DNA from 2 places in the Jeotgalibacillus sp. JSM ZJ347 genome. Region 1 is predicted to be linked to the other one. Evidence: riboswitches for the same ligand, from Rfam matches in the RefSeq annotation. Region 1 holds a riboswitch; the other holds the start of a gene.
The links. A riboswitch is a leader RNA that binds a small molecule or an ion and turns the genes downstream of it on or off. The one in region 1 is predicted to bind S-adenosylmethionine.

Region 2: it holds a riboswitch for S-adenosylmethionine, as region 1 does, so the genes downstream of both, ACH6CZ_RS15715 (Na+/H+ antiporter NhaC family protein) here and ACH6CZ_RS07730 (sulfite oxidase-like oxidoreductase) in region 1, are expected to answer to the same signal.

The regions. Positions count from the first base shown of each region.
Region 1 covers NZ_JBISEN010000002.1:382,494-388,269, forward strand. Annotated here, with positions in the region: gene ACH6CZ_RS07725 (2,3-diketo-5-methylthiopentyl-1-phosphate enolase) at 1-178, opposite strand, end outside; SAM riboswitch class I at 255-363, opposite strand; SAM riboswitch class I at 947-1,067, shown strand; gene ACH6CZ_RS07730 (sulfite oxidase-like oxidoreductase) at 1,320-1,982, shown strand; gene mtnK (S-methyl-5-thioribose kinase) at 1,998-3,212, shown strand; gene mtnA (S-methyl-5-thioribose-1-phosphate isomerase) at 3,209-4,258, shown strand; gene ACH6CZ_RS07745 (sugar ABC transporter substrate-binding protein) at 4,490-5,632, shown strand; gene ACH6CZ_RS07750 (sugar ABC transporter ATP-binding protein) at 5,629-5,776, shown strand, end outside.
Region 2 covers NZ_JBISEN010000009.1:46,441-52,216, forward strand. Annotated here, with positions in the region: gene ACH6CZ_RS15705 (YitT family protein) at 1-430, opposite strand, end outside; gene ACH6CZ_RS15710 (glutathione peroxidase) at 639-1,184, shown strand; gene ACH6CZ_RS15715 (Na+/H+ antiporter NhaC family protein) at 1,236-2,537, opposite strand; SAM riboswitch class I at 2,687-2,792, opposite strand; gene ACH6CZ_RS15720 (SRPBCC family protein) at 2,887-3,339, opposite strand; gene ACH6CZ_RS15725 (MerR family transcriptional regulator) at 3,342-3,680, opposite strand; gene ACH6CZ_RS15730 (MerR family transcriptional regulator) at 3,795-4,553, opposite strand; gene ACH6CZ_RS15735 (hypothetical protein) at 4,722-5,776, shown strand, end outside.

The DNA of each region.
Region 1 (5,776 bases):
AAGGCGTGATTTTACTAACACAAACCACTTCACCTTTATGTTTTTTCAGCTGCTCCTGATCAACCGCCGGGAGGTCCGTCCATGAACCGACCGTCAGACCAAGGGCAATAGACTCAGCCTTTTTTTCTAAATTTCCTTTTGCATCATGCACGAGATAAGTCGCTGTAATTTTTGACATTATAGACATCCTTTCAAAAACAGAAATAAAAAATCCGCTCCCAAAGAGGAAGCGGACATCAAAATGAACGTTCTTCCTCTTATCCTTCAGCTGTCGCTGTGAGAATTAGCACCTTGAATCAGCATAAGCTGAAACAGGTTGCCGGGTTTCATCGGGCTCGTCCCTCCACCTGCTCTTTATAAGAGTTTCATACGTATTCGGTTGGATTTAAAATCATGTACCGAATTATGGCAGACATCTTCAAAGCCGTCAAGCAGTTTTTTCAGAAAATTATATTTTTGGTTTGCAAATATATGACTGCTTTATAGTTTGGCGGATGATTTCCGCTTCAGGGGACTTCGCGGCCGGGCGTTGAGCCAGCAGGCTTTGCTATTGCCTCACCTGTCCCTTCCTGCCGCAGGAGTCGCCCCCTTCCGCTTCAATCATTCGCTGTACAGATAGTAAGATTTTTTTAACAAACTTAAAAGGATGTGAAATAATTGATCAACCAACTATATATACTTTTAACAGACAAATTAAGCTGTTGACCGGAGTGGAAGGCGGTGACTCCAGCGGGATGTGACGGACAGCTGAGACCCCGCAAGGCGCAGCGTGAGGAGGCTCAGCGCCGTCCCCGCGGAAAGCATCCGCCTGGAACGCAGGTCAACAGCGGTTACCGGAAGCCTTCAAAAATTAATTTTAAAAAACCCGTTGACAAACCGTCAGTCAATTCCGTAAACTTGCAATTATGAAATCGCAATAACCAAAAACAACCAACTACATACACCACTCTTATCGAGAGTTGGCTGAGGGAATTGGCCCTATGAAGCCCGGCAACCGGCCCCGCTGTATACATTCAGCAGGGACACGGTGCTACATCCAACAGACGTAATGGTCTGAGAGATAAGAGGTCGAATCAGTCTAATTCTGCCTCTTTCTATCTTAGAAAGGGGCTTTTTATTTTTAAATTTAATAAAAAAATAGTGTGTCTGCACAGCAGATGATTGGAGCGTAAGGCGGCGACTCCAGCAGGAGAAGCCGGACAGGTGAGACCCCGCAGTGCGAAGCGCGAGGAGGCTCACCGCCGGCCCTGCGGAAAGCGTCCGCCTGAAGCGGAGATCATCTGCCGGCTTATACAGAAGTAAACAAGGAGCGTGAAACAATGGGTAAGGCAGAACGGTTGAAAAAAGCTCGGCCGCCGGTACAGAAAAATACACACGATGGCAGACTCCCGCCAGGTCAGACGCTGACAGAAAAATTTCCGATTCTGCATGAAGGAGAAGTCCCTGAATACAATCTTGCTACATGGGATTTCACGATATTTGGTGAGGGTGCAGCAAAAAGGAAATTTACATATGACGAGCTCATGCAGCTGCCGCAGACGACAATTGTCAAAGATATCCACTGCGTTACAAGGTGGTCGAGATTCGATAATGCATTTACAGGCGTTACGATCAGGGACTTACTGAAAGGCTATGAGATTCCAGAAGGAACAAAGCACGTGATGATCTATGGAGACCATGATTACGAAACGAATTTACCGCTTGAGGATCTGCTGAAAGAAGATATTATATTGGCACACTCATTTGAAGGAAAGCCGCTGACAGCAAAGCATGGGTATCCATTCAGACTGATCGTACCACACCTGTATTTCTGGAAGAGTGTGAAGTGGATCAGAGGGATTGAATTTTTACAGGAAGACCGCCCCGGATTCTGGGAGCGTAACGGATTTCATAACTACGGTGAAGTATTCAGAGAAGAGCGTTTTTCAGGAGAGGACCTTGATATTCCTGAAGATGAATGGCATAAAAAAGAATTTGATTAAAGGAGAGGAACGATCATGACAAACGTACGTGAGCATGTGTATGAACCATTTACTGAACAGAGTGTCCTCGTTTATTTAGAGCAAAAGGGACTGATTACGGATAAAGAGCAGGTAACGTGTAAGGAAGTTGGAGACGGCAACCTGAACTACGTGTTTATCGTCAAAGATCTGCAGACTGACAAATCACTTGTTGTGAAACAGGCGCTGCCATATGCAAAGGTTGTCGGAGAAAGCTGGCCGCTATCGCTAGACCGTGCACGCATTGAGCGCCAGGCACTGCAGGAAGCAGCGAAATATGTACCTTCACTTGTACCGGAAGTATTCGATTATGACGATGACTTTGCAGTAACGGTAATGGAAGATCTGTCTGATCATGTGATTCTCAGAAAAGGATTGCTTGAAGGGAATCTGTATCCCCACATTTCAGCACACGTTGGCATCTATCTTGCAGAAAACCTGTTCAACGCCTCAGATGAAGCGCTTGGACCGATCGAAAAGAAAAAGCTGGCACGTCAGTTTGTGAATCCTGACCTGTGTGATATTACAGAAAAGCTGGTTTTTACAGACCCCTATCAAAATGCAGAATCCAACTCGTACCCTGAAAACCTTCAGGAAGCGGTGGAGTCACTGTGGCAGGATGATCGTTTAATCTTTGAAGTCGCAAAATTGAAAAAACAATTCCTGACTGAAGGTGAAACGCTGCTACACGGGGACTTGCATACAGGCAGTGTATTCGTTACAGAGGAATCAACCAAAGTCATTGATCCTGAATTTGCATTTTACGGGCCGGCGGGATTTGATATTGGCGCATTTATTGCCAACCTGACGCTGAACTATATTGCACAGCAGGAAAGAGCAGATGAAAGTAAACGCAGTGAGATTAATACTTATTTGCTTGAAACAATCGAACAAACGTGGGCAGTATTCGAAAAACGCTACCGTGAGCTTTTACTTGAAAAAGGGTTTGAAGAAAGACAGCGAACAGGACAGTATGCAGATTATGTGCTTGAAAAGATCTGGCAGGATACGCTCGGATTTGCAGGCTGTAAAACAATCCGCCGTATTATTGGCCTTGCGCACGTTGAGGATATTGACGGCATTGAAGACGATGCAGGCAGACTGCAGGCTCAGCAGCGCGCGATTGAAACTGGAAGATCTCTGATTTTCAACCGCACAGTATGGCGCTCACCGAAAAGCCTGACTGCTTATCTGAAGGGGCTGGCAAAATGACAAACTTTATCAAACCGGTCATCTGGGAAGGCGATGCGATCCGACTGTTAAATCAGCAGAAGCTTCCCGGAGAAGTGGAATATATCTTTTTGAAAACCATTGAAGATGTGTGGGAAAGCATCACAGAATTAAAGGTAAGAGGAGCTCCGGCAATCGGTATCACAGCAGCTTTCGGGCTTGCCTTATGGGCGAAAAACAGCGGGCTGAATGAACTTGAAATCTTGAAGTCAGAGCTTGCTGTAAAAGCGGTGTATCTGAATTCATCCCGTCCGACTGCCGTGAACCTGTCCTGGGCACTTCAGAGATTATTGAAGGCAGCTGACAAAGAAGCATCTGCAGCAAAAGTGATTGAGCGTCTTGAAACAGAAGCCATCCTGATTCAGCAGCAGGATGAAGAAACGTGTAAGCGCATTGGGGAGTACGGCTTTTCGCTGCTTCCGGATGACGCAACGGTTCTCACCCACTGCAATACAGGCGCAATCGCCACTTCAAAATACGGAACAGCACTCGGCGCATTTTATATCGCAAAAGAGCGCGGATCTGATATTCACGTCTATGCGACTGAAACAAGACCTGTTCTCCAGGGAGCGCGGCTGACAGCATGGGAGCTGCAGCAGGCTGACATTGATGTCACGCTGATCACAGATAACATGGCTGCACACGTATTAAAAACAAAAAATGTCGACGCGATTTTAGTCGGCGCCGACAGAATCACAGCCAATGGCGACGCAGCAAACAAAATCGGTACATACGGCCTTGCGATCTTAGCAAAAGCCCACGGTATCCCATTCTATGTTGCCGCACCGCTATCAACTATTGATCTCGAAACCGAAACCGGTGATGACATCATCATCGAAGAAAGAAACGCAGAAGAAATCACCCATATCGGCGGCAAACGAATCGCACCAGAAGACATCAACGTATTCAACCCGGCATTCGACGTCACCCCACACGGTCTGATCTCAGGAATCGTAACAGAAAAAGGGATTGTCACAGGTGACTACCAAACGAAATTAAAAGATTTATTTAAAGGGGTCACGGTTTAGTTAACAGATTATTAAAACCTATTATTATATTTGCACAGCTGGAGATTGGAGTGAAGGGCGGCGACTCCTGCGGGATACGACGGACAGGTGAGACCCCGCAGGCGAAGCCGAGGAGGCTCACCGCCGGCCCCGCGGAAAGCGTCCGCCCGTAACGGAAATCTTCAGCCAACTTATATGGAATATCTATACACTTAAACTTTATTAAATTAACCTTTTAAAGGAGTGCAGAAAATGAAAAAAGGACTCATCTTACTATTACTCTCACTAACACTCATCCTTGCAGCATGCACAGACCAGCAGCCATCCTCACAAGAAGAGGAAGCGCCGGAAGAAGCCGTAGCAGAAGAATCAACAGATACAACTGAATCAGTGGAACAAACAGCACAGGAAAGCGATGCAGAAATCCCGGCAGCAGTAGACAAGCCGCTTAAAATCGCTGCCATCATGGAATTCTCAACAGGCACATTCGCCTCACAATACGTAAGCGGACTTGAAGCACAAGTTGAAAAGTTTGGCGGGGAAGTACAAATCTATAACGCAAACAATGACCTGTCACAAATGGCGAATCACCTTCAAACAGCGATTAATCAGGGCGTAGATGGAATCCTGATTGACCATGGACGGGCTGAAGCGCTGAATCAGGGCGTGGAAGAAGCGCTTGAAAAAGGAATCCCTGTTGTAACATTTGATAACGACATTACAGTGGAAGGCGTAACGGCAATCAGCCAGGATGATTACAGTCTTGCATGGGGTACGCTGAAGCAGATGGCACAGGATATTGATGGAGAAGGAAACATTGTTTACGTATGGGCTGGCGGATTCACACCGCTTGAAAGACGTAACGTGATCTATGAAGCATTCCTTGAACATTATCCGAATGTAAAAGAAGTGGCACGCTTTGGCAGTGTCAGCAACAATACAGCGCTTGATTCACAGAACCAGATGGAAGCTGTATTGAAGAAATATCCTGAAGAAGGATCAATTGATGCAGTATTTGCACCATATGATGAGTTTGCTAAAGGTGTAACGCGTGCGATTCAGCAGGCTGGACGCGACGAAATCAAAGTATACGGCATTGACCTGAGTGATGAAGATCTTCAGATTATGCAGGCAGAAAACAGCCCTTGGGTCACAACAGCTGCAACAGATCCTGCTGAAGTAGCAGGCGTTCAGGTGAGATTTCTGTATCAGAAAATTGCCGGCGAAGAAACACCATCAATTTACGCGCTTGACCCGTCAGTTGTAAATGTAAGCGACCTTCCTGATGAGCCTGTCACAATGGCTGATGTTGGTCAGCATATCGAAGGATGGGGATCACCGAATGCTGCGCGTACACCTTGGATGGACGCATTGGAGGCGAAAAATGGACAATGAGTAGGCTTCAGGTTCAACAACTTACAAAGTCATTTGGTCCAGTCAATGTGCTAAAGCAAGTGAGCTTCTCAGTTGAACCTGGTGAAGTTCACGCGCTGCTCGGCGTCAATGGTGCCGGTAAAAGTACGCTCGTTAAAATACTTT
Region 2 (5,776 bases), on a different contig from region 1:
CTGCGTTGATGGAGACAGCTTTTGAGATGATATGAGCCAGAAGATCTGTGCCCCCAGTACTCGTCTCAAAACGCAGCATTAGACCAATCCCAAGACCAATGAACAAGCCGCCTGCTATGACACTTGGAACAACCGGCATTTGAAACACCTGTCTTAGCGGCGACAGCCAGTCAATGAACAGTGACGAAACGAATAAACCATGGAGACTACTATAAAAGTAAGCTCTTTTCGTGAACCATGAATAAACAAAAAGTGGAACACTGAAAAAAATCATTGCCAGCCCCGCCTGTATGCCGAAATAATAATGAGCAATCAGCGCAAGACCAATCATTCCTCCGTCAAGCAAATGGTGCGGGACTAAGAAGCCATTAATCCCTAAAGCCAGCATGAGACTTCCTAAAATGATTGCCATGCTCTTTTTTAAAAGCATATGACCCCTTTCAATATGAAATTTATTTCTTATTTTATGATGCTCTGAGAGATATATGCCTTTGCAATCAAACTGGAGATGTACTCCGGATAAAAAATATAGGCACTTTGGTTTATCGATACCAAACAAAGGTTATAGGTATAAAAGATTAAATAACTAACGAAGTTCATATAAAAATATGAATTCTTCACTAAGGAGATATCAACTTATGACCGTCTATGATTTCAAAGTAAAAACATCCAGTGGATTCACTAAAAGTCTTGATACTTATAAAGGAAAGCTATTGTTAATTGTTAATACCGCAACGAAATGCGGCTTCACACCTCAATTAGAAGATCTGCAAAAACTGCAGGAACGCTATGAAGATCAGGGGCTGCAGATATTAGGTTTTCCTTCTAATCAGTTTGCTGAACAGGAGCCTCTAGGGGATGGAGAAATTACAGAGTTTTGCGCAATGAACTATGGTGTGAATTTTCCTATTTTCCAAAAGATCAATGTAAGAGACCAGGACGCGTCTCCGCTTTTCAACTACCTTTCAGAACAGAAGTCTTTTCAGGGCTTTGATATGACTCATCCTACTTCTAAGCTGCTGGTTTCTATTATTAATGAACGATTTCCCCACTATATGGACGGAAACTCTATTAAATGGAACTTCACGAAATTTTTAATTGACCGGGATGGACAGGTCATTGAACGCTTTGAATCAACATCAGAACCGCTGGATATGGAAACAAAGATTAAAGAAGCTTTATAATACCAAAAGCCGCAGCAGGATGAACTGCTGCGGCTTTTCTATCTTCAAAATTTATACACGCTTCTCTTTAAACCTCGGATACTGTATCGCGATCGCAATGGCACCTGATAATGCAATCAGAATCGGGTAAATACAATACGGTACAATTTCAGCCGGTGAGATTCCCGCGACTCCCGCAACTGCAAGAAGCTGTGCGCCGTAAGGGATCACGCCCTGTACTGAACTTGAGAAGATATCAAGCAAACTCGCTGATCTCCGCTTATCAATACCGTATTCATCAGCGATCTGCTTCGCAAGTGGTCCTGCAGTGATAATCGAAATCGTGTTGTTAGCCGTCGCAAGGTTCACTGTACCAACAAGCCCGGCAATACCGGCTTCTCCACCTTTTTTCGTTTTCACACGGTTCGTCACTGCCTGAAGCAGGAATTCAATTCCGCCATTTAACCGGATCAGCTCTACAAGTCCGCCGAGCAGAATCGCGATCATCGCAAGCTCCTGCATATTTGTAAATCCATCACCAATCAGCCCGATTAAGTCCATAAAGCTGTATTGTCCAAGTACCAGTCCAACAATGCCTGCAAAAATGATTCCGCCAAGCAATACCAAAATCACATTTGCACCAGCTACTGCAAAAATCAACACGCCAAGATAAGGCAGTACCTGCACTAAATGATATGGGTTATCCCCATCAATAGAAGCACTGTTACCCGTCGTCAGCACGCCAAAAATAATGGCTGTAATAATCGCTGCCGGTAATACAATAAAGATATTCGCCTTGAATTTATCCTTCATTTTTGTCCCTTGAGTACGAACCGCTGCAATCGTTGTATCAGAGATGATTGACAAGTTATCACCAAACATTGCACCACTGACGATTGCACCCATCGCGAGTGCCACACCGATATCTGTCTGCTCTGACAGCCCAAGACCAATTGGTGCCAGCGCTACGATTGTTCCGACTGACGTTCCCATTGAGATCGATATAAAGCATGCGATCACGAAAAGACCAACGATGAGCAGATTCTGGGGCAGCAGTGACAATCCAAGATTAACGGTTGAATCTACAGCACCGGCTCCTTCAGCAACAGAAGCAAATGCGCCGGCTAAAAGGAAAATGACAACCATTAAGATAATGTTCGGATGCCCGCCACCTTTCGCGAGCTGCATGGTCTTCGTCTGAAAATCTGTTTTTCTATTCATCAGCATTGCCACTAAAATCGCTGTGAACAATGCCACTAATACAGGCATGAAATAAAAGTCGCCTGTTAAAATACCTGACCCGATAAAAAGTAAAATGAATACGCCGAATGGAACAAGTGCCAGCGGATTACTTTGAATATTCTCCTGATTCATCTGTCATAGCCTCCTGAAATTTAATCTTGCCCTGACCTTCAAAAATGTACCCATTTCGGGTGGAACTAAACGCTTGAAGAAGTTTTTTCAGGACACAAAAAAAACCTCTCCAATAAGAAAAAGAAGAGGCTTATATAAGCAAACAACTTTTCTTATTTCTCAGGCAAATGCCTGCTGGAATTGGCACAGTACTCAAACTCCGAGTCCGCTGCCGAGGCTTCAAAGGGCCAGTCCCTCCGCCTCTCATCATAAGAAGATGGTTATGAAGTTTTTATTGATTGTTGAAATATAAGTGATTCACTCGGATAAGTCAATACAATCATTTAAATTGAGAATATTCAATCATTGTTCAGGTGTCTTCAGCTTCTTTTTTCACTCTTTCAAGAAATTCGAGGACCACTTTATTATCCTGTTTCCCGCCAGCAAGCTTCAGCATGGCTTTCCCGACAAAGTTTGCTCCTTTATTCTCCCCTTCATAAATGAGTCGGGTCTGCTGATCATTTTCTTTAATTAGATTGAAGGAGAAGGTTGTATTAAAAGCCTTTGCCAGGATAAAGTTAAGTTGTTTATATTTCTCATTTGGTTCATCTTTATAGACCAATGTATGAACTACATAAGTTTCAACACGTTTTCCCTCACTATAGGTTTGTTGATGCTTCGCTCCTGAAACAGTTTCCTCCCCTTCCAGCAACTCATGTGAAATCACTTTTGGCATAATTCTTTTGATATTCTTATCCCTGAATAATTCCCATACCTCTTCAATATTTGCGTCAATCAGTACATCTTCTTTCCATGTGATCACACTCACTCACCCTTTCCTGATTCGATAAACTGGTCAATTTCTTCGATTTTGCTTCTCATGTTTTCTATTTCATTTACTATTTTTCTCCGCTTTTGCTGAAGTAATGCTTCCAGATTTTCGAATGATTCATCTCTCATCACTTCAGACATCTCCTGGATCGTGAAACCGAAATGTCTCAGCTTTATTAAAAGAATGGCTAAAAAATAGCTTCCGTCATCATAGTAGCGGTAACGATTTTCAGGATCAATATAAGCAGGCTCAAGCAGGCCCACCTCTGCATAATAGCGGAGCGTTTCTTTACTTAAACCTGTAACCTCAGCAAATTCACTGACTTTGTACATATGCATCAGCCCCTTATACTCATTTTAAATGATGGGGCGCACAACATGGTCAACAAAAAAGAAAAAGTCATTTGCAGGAACTTTTTCAGATCCGCAAATGACTTTTGACTAACTTTATTTTGCTGTGAACACATGAATCGCATCCCGCAAAAATACAGTTGCACCTTCAAAATGCTTGTCATAATAGGCAGTAAAACTCTCATCACTCACATACATGTCACCAAGTCCTGCATGTGCCTCTTTGGAGTACTTTGGCCAAGTAAAGCTCAACCATTCTTTATGCAATTCAGCTGCTTTTTGTGCCTCAGCTGAAGCCGGGTCGCCTGTTTTATAGGCGTTTTCAAGTGCTGCAAGAAGAGCTTTTTCCACATCATTCATCTGCTTGAAATCATCTTCTGACAGTCCCATCATTTTTGCATTGCTGTCATTAACGATCTGATCCCCATATTGTTCACGTACTTCTTTCCCATACTTCTCTTCGTTTTCATCAATCAGTTTTTTCTTAAAGCCTTCAAACTTCTCCTGATCTGACATTGGAGTGCCTCCTTCTTTGCTTTCAATCGTTTTCTGAACGTTTGAAATAATTTGTTCAAGACGGGCATGTTTTTCCCGCAGTTTCTGAATATGCTGCTCCAAAGCTTGGACCAGATCAAAGTCCGGGTGATGAATGATCCTGGTGATTTCCTCCAGACTTACGTCAAGTTCCCGGTAAAAGAGAATCTGCTGCAGCAGGTCCACTTCCTTCTGACTGTAGATACGGTATCCTGATGAACTGATTCTCGCGGGCTTCAACAGATCAATCTCATCATAATACCTCAGTGTGCGGCCGCTTACACCGGACAGCTTTGCCAGCTGCTGAACTGTATATTCCATTTACACCCCTCCTGACAAATACAGCATAAGGCTTTACGTTACGTGAAGGTCAATATGTTTTAATCATCTTTTTTTAATATATAGTCGATTTTTTCAAAATGAAAGTTTTTAACATGATTAATTTAGGTTAAAAGAGTAAGAACGATAAAGAAATGATGGGGTGAAAATATGAGCGGATCGAATTATACACTGGGTTTAATCGCAGCGCCGGGATATCCGAAAGAATTAATTGATTCGCTGAAGGCTGAACTTCCTGAACTGCTGGATTATTATGTGGATGATAACCGGGATTGGAAAATTGATTGTTCAATTGATTCTCTAACCGGTGGCACTGACCAATCAGATGAAGTGATGAAAGCGATTCTGTCCAAAAGAAAAGAAAATGAGTGGGATTTTACAGTTGCCCTTACAGACCTTCCTTTACTTTTTGGAAAAAAAGCAATCATTGCTGAAGCCTATGAAGAAGAAAACATTGCATTGATCAGCCTGCCGGGGCTTGGAGCGGTTTCCCTCTCACGCAGAGTCAGGGACTCAATTCTCCAGCTGGTGAATGAAATGTTCTACACGACTTCTGAAGAGGGACGGGAAAAAGCAGAAAAAAGACTTGAGCAAAAAGATAAAACAGAGAATAAAGATTTAAAAACCAGAAATCCCAAAAGGCTGGTTGGTAAAAAAGGATTTGATAAAATTTCACCAATCCAAAGAGAAACCCCTGAGGATACGGAAAATATTGATGTAAGATTCAAAGTCAATTCCTATGCAGGCAGCGCATTGCGCCTGTTAACCGGTATGGTGCGTGCGAATAAACCGTGGGTTATGTTTTCGTCCTTTAAAAAAGTCATCATGCTTGCTTTTACAACCGGTGCTTATGCACTGGTGTTTCCCACACTTTGGATGCTGAGTCATGAATATAGTATTTGGAGAATGTTTTTGCTATCCAATATTTCAATACTTGCAATGGTTTTCTGGATCATTTCAGCCCATCAGTTATGGGAAAAGAAGCAGGTAACCCAAACAGCACCACATCTTAGAAAGCTTTATAATGCAACAACATTCCTGACCCTTTTGACCTCAGTATTATTATATTATATGTTACTGTTTATCCTGTTTTCATTTGCAGTCGTTTTATTTATACCGATGGGTCTGCTGCAGTCTGAGGTATCACCGGATGTTGGATATGTGAACTATTTTTATATTGCCTGGACCGCAACAAGTATCGCCAC